Regions from separate parts of the Paenibacillus sp. FSL W7-1332 genome, predicted to be linked through region 1. Evidence: riboswitches for the same ligand, from Rfam matches in the RefSeq annotation. Region 1 holds a riboswitch; the other holds the start of a gene.
The links. A riboswitch is a leader RNA that binds a small molecule or an ion and turns the genes downstream of it on or off. The one in region 1 is predicted to bind S-adenosylmethionine.
Positions count from the first base shown of each region.

Region 2: another riboswitch for S-adenosylmethionine. It lies ahead of metA (homoserine O-succinyltransferase); the one in region 1 lies ahead of MKX98_RS28750 (methionine ABC transporter ATP-binding protein).

Region 1 is NZ_CP150209.1:6,331,612-6,334,070, forward strand. It holds gene MKX98_RS28745 (methionine ABC transporter permease) at 1-430, opposite strand, end outside; gene MKX98_RS28750 (methionine ABC transporter ATP-binding protein) at 430-1,446, opposite strand; SAM riboswitch class I at 1,554-1,700, opposite strand; gene MKX98_RS28755 (Cthe_2314 family HEPN domain-containing protein) at 1,822-2,459, opposite strand, start outside.
Region 2 is NZ_CP150209.1:5,965,667-5,968,125, reverse strand. It holds gene corA (magnesium/cobalt transporter CorA) at 1-160, opposite strand, end outside; gene MKX98_RS26965 (hypothetical protein) at 255-392, opposite strand; SAM riboswitch class I at 601-730, shown strand; gene metA (homoserine O-succinyltransferase) at 865-1,782, shown strand; gene MKX98_RS26955 (PLP-dependent transferase) at 1,807-2,459, shown strand, end outside.

The DNA of each region.
Region 1 (2,459 bases):
GGAGAACCCTCCATATGATTTGGCTTGTCGAGGAGCCCATGGCATGAGCCGCTTCAATGACCCCTTTGTCCACCTCATTCAAGGCGGTTTCCACGAGTCTGGCGAAGAATGGCGCCGCGCCTATCACGAGCGGTGGAATGGTTCCCAGCACGCCATAAGAAACACCCACAAGCGATTTCGTAATCGGAATCATCGCAACGATCAGGATAATGAACGGAATCGAACGCAGGATGTTCACAATGAACGACAGGATCGAGTATCCGAAGCGTACCAGGCCGGATGTGGATCTAGCGGCCATGTAGAGCAGCACGCCAATCGGCAGTCCGATAATGAAGCTGAACAATGCCGATGCCCCCAGCATCCGAAGGGTATCCAAGGTTGCCGTCCATATTTCTTTCCAGTCGATCTGGGTAAAATCGAGTTCGAACATTAATGAATCACCTCCACGTCTAATCCTTGCTCAAGGAGCTTCCGAATCGTATCTTCAATAGCGCCCTCTTCCCCTTCAAAACGGACAATGAGTTGGCCGTACGGCGTTTCTTTGATCGTGGAAATGGTACCCTGCAGAATTGCAAAATTCACGCCCGTCTCATGGACGGTATGGGACAGAATTGATTCGTACGTTTTCGATCCAAGGAACGTAATCTGCACCGCCCTTGAAGGTCCGTTTGTCTGTCCCTGGATGGCCAGCCGGAGCGCTTCGCCGCTGTCCATCTCCTGACGGATAAATTCCTGGGTTACCTCATGCTTCGGCTTCAGGAACACTTCCGTTACCGGCCCTTGCTCCACGATGCCGCCTTGATGAATGACGGCGACCCGGTCGCATATGCTCTGAATCACATGCATTTCATGGGTAATCAGCACGATCGTCAGATGAAACTTTTTGTTAATGTCCAGCAGCAGGCGCAGGATCGAATCCGTCGTCTGCGGGTCAAGAGCCGAAGTGGCTTCGTCGCACAGCAGTACTTCCGGATCACTCGCGAGCGCTCTGGCGATGCCCACCCGCTGCTTCTGGCCCCCAGATAGCTGAGACGGGTACTTGTCCCGATGCGCCTCGAGCCCGACCAAGGCCAACAACTCGGATACTTTACGTTCCAGTTCGGCGTTCGGCGTCTTGATCAGACGCAGCGGAAACGCAATGTTATCGTACACCGTCGCCGATGACAACAGGTTAAAGTGCTGAAAAATCATGCCGATTTTGCGGCGTTCCGCCTGAAGCTGCTTCTTGCCAAGCGACGTTAAGTTCTTACCGTTCACCCACACCTCGCCCGAGGTAGGACGCTCCAACAAATTGATACAACGGATCAATGTACTTTTACCTGCACCGGAGTGTCCGATCACTCCGAAAATTTCTCCTTTTTCAATCGACAAATCCAATTCGGACAACGCAGTTGTTAAAGTTCCGGCTTTTCCGTACTGCTTCGTCAATTGCTTGAGCTCAATCAATCCGATAATCCTCCTTTTTCCATAGCTTCATATCTATTTACCCAAAAGAAAAGAGCCTCTTTTTGTAGAATCAAAAAGGGCCCTCTTTACGTAAAAGTCAACGCCTTTTCTCATCTGTCAAAGCCAAAGGATATCCTGTAGCTTTGAAGGAATTAGCACCATGTCACTCCATGCGTCATCGCGTTAAGCAATTACACGCTGGAGTCGGTTGCCGGGCTTCATCGGGCCTGTCCCTCCGCCTCTCTCGATAAGAAAACATCGATATGAAATTTTTCCGATTAATTTGATCTGATTTGATAACATTTAATGAATGCAATAGTTAGTATAGATTCTTTTCAGGTTTTTGTCAAAAGGAATTTCATGGCGATTTTGTGCCTAAGTCCTGACTCCATTTTTCGCCCAAAGCTTGTTCGTATATTTATAAGAGGCCGCCAGACTCCGGCATACCATATCAACGCCCTGTTTGAGATCGTCCAGGTGCTGGCCGATATCCTCCAGCTCGATCTTGTCCGACAGTCCTTGATGACGCTGCCACAAATCATCCTGCATCTCGGAATTCATGTAATGGATTTCGGCGTTGCGCCGTTTCCGGAGGGTGTTCAGCGGTGTTTTGTAACGATCCTTGATCTCCTCCAGCTCTTTGGCCAGCTCTCCGTGGGCCTTCAGGAATTTAAACTGCCGCAGGACCGTAAAATAAGAGAAATGTGCCTTCACCTTGGAGGTATGAAGATCATACAAATCGTTCAACACCGTCCCCAGCTTGTCAAGGATCGAGAATACGCGGATGAAGCCGTTTTTGTAAAAATACACATACCGCTGATATTCCCCTTGCTCCTGAATCGACATGTCATCGATGTAACCCGATTGGATCGATTGGCTGAAATGCCGGGCCGCATTCCAGCTCTGTTCCAGCTCATCCAGGGAAACGATCAACCCCCGGGTCCAAATCTCAAGCTTGCGAAAATCATGCGTCGGATCCTGATTTTTCTCCATTTCCTTCTGCAGCAGCCGGG
Region 2 (2,459 bases), 370 kb from region 1:
CCTCAACCGCAAGATCATGCAGGGAGAAGAGGGGCTGCAGTTCCGCTAAATCATCCACATCCGCATCCAGCCAGTAGAAGCCGCTGGCCGGAGGTGTCAGCGTCATTTCGATGTCATCAACAGGGGTAAATACGCCCGAATCGACCAACCGGATTTTCATCTGATATCACTCCTTTGTCAAATTCAAGCTGCTTGGTTAAGCAGTAAAGGCACAGGATATCAGCCCACCGGTATACGGGCATAATCAAGGAAGGTTAGAATACGATAAAAAGCGCATGAAAAATAACGCCGCCCTCTGCCGGTAAGCTGATCTTAATCCTATGCGGTTGTGCGTCTTGTGCATCCAGTTTCTGGCTCGGGTCACCGTCCATCTTCCATGTCACCTCTTTCATACTCGGTTTTAAACAGCACTTGTCTAGTATAACGCCGGGTGTAGGACCTTTCAAGTTGAAATCCGGTCCAGCCAGGGGCCACGGTACAGGGTATGGAAACCTTCGGTGAAGTGTGACGGACTTTATGAAAAGGTTCTTGACGAAAAATTGGGAATGATTTAAAGTAAGTATCAATTACGAACAATTTAAGACAACTGAATAAAGCGAAATCTTATCAAGAGCAGGTGGAGGGACTAGCCCTATGAAACCCGGCAACCGGCGGCAACATCGCACGGTGCTAATTCTTGCAGGAGATACGACGCTTCTTCGAAGCCGTTGTATAGTCTGACAGATGAGAGAGGCGCATTGTGATACGTATATGATGACCTTTCTCTACTTTGAGAAAGGTCTTCTTGCGTTTATACAGTCTAACGCTCTTTCTCACAGCTTTTTTATGGATGTATCATTTCATATTTCGAAGGAGTGAGCCACGATGCCAATTAAAATTCCGGATGCCTTGCCGGCAAAGGAAGTTCTGGCTGGAGAAAACATTTTTGTCATGGATGAGAGTCACGCATTTCATCAGGATATCCGCCCATTGCGGATCGCTATTTTGAACCTGATGCCTACCAAGGAAACGACGGAGACCCAACTGCTGCGATTGATCGGTAACTCCCCGCTCCAGGTGGATGTTGTCCTTCTTCACCCGAGTTCGCACATTTCGAAGAATACGTCGGCTGAGCATCTGAAATCATTTTACAAAACCTTTGAAGAAGTGAAGAACCGTCGCTTTGACGGCATGATCATTACAGGAGCTCCGGTCGAGCAGTTGGAGTTTGAAGAAGTGAATTACTGGGATGAGCTTACTGAAATTTTTGAATGGACCAAGACGCATGTGACCTCCACGCTCCATATCTGCTGGGCATCGCAAGCCGGACTTTATTATCATTACGGCGTGCCGAAATACAGCCTCGAGGAAAAATGCTTCGGCGTATTTCCGCATACGATCAATGAAACATGTACCAAGCTGCTCCGCGGATTTGACGAAATGTTCTTTGTTCCGCATTCCCGTCATACGGAAGTTCGGCGCGAGGACATTACAGGCATTGACGATTTGGTCATCCTGTCCGAGTCCGAGGAAGCAGGCATTTATTTGGTATCAAGCCGGGATGGAAAGCAGATTTTTGCCACGGGGCATTCCGAGTATGATGCGGACTCTCTGAAGTGGGAGTATGACCGGGACGTTGCCAAGGGCATGGACATCGAACTGCCGCGGAACTATTACCCGAATAATGATCCAACAAGGACGCCTCCGTCCATATGGCGGGCGCATGCAAACTTATTATTTACTAATTGGCTCAATTACTATGTATATCAGGAAACGCCATACGATATTGGTCCGCAAATATAGCAGTATACGGGAGGAGAGTTTGTGATGGAGAAGAAACCTTTTAATATAGAGAGCCGGCTGGCACAGATCGGCTCGGTGCAAGAACCGGTAACCGGAGCCGTGAATTTTCCGATTTATCAGGCTACGGCATACCGCCATCCCAAATTAGGCCAGAGCACGGGGTTTGACTACGCCCGTACGAAAAATCCGACCCGGTCGGTACTGGAGGACGCCTGCGCCGAGCTGGAATCCGGCGATGCCGGCTTTGCTTGCAGCTCGGGCATGGCTGCCCTTCAGACGATTTTTGCTTTGTTCGGTCAAGGGGACCATCTGATTGTATCGCTGGATCTGTATGGTGGGACGTATAGGCTGCTGGAGCGGATTATGTCCAAGTTCGGCGTTACAGCTACGTACGTGGATACGAATGACCTGGATGCGCTGGAAGGGGCAAGAAGGCCCAACACGAAGGCTGTATTTATCGAAACGCCGACCAATCCGCTTATGATGATTACGGATATCGAAGCCGTCTGTACATGGGCAAGGCACCATCAACTGATCAGCATTGTGGATAATACGCTGCTTACTCCATATTTCCAAAGACCCATCGAGCTTGGGGCGGATATCGTTATACATAGCGCCACCAAGTATTTGGGAGGACATAACGATGTGCTGGCGGGGATCATCGTAACGAAGGGCAA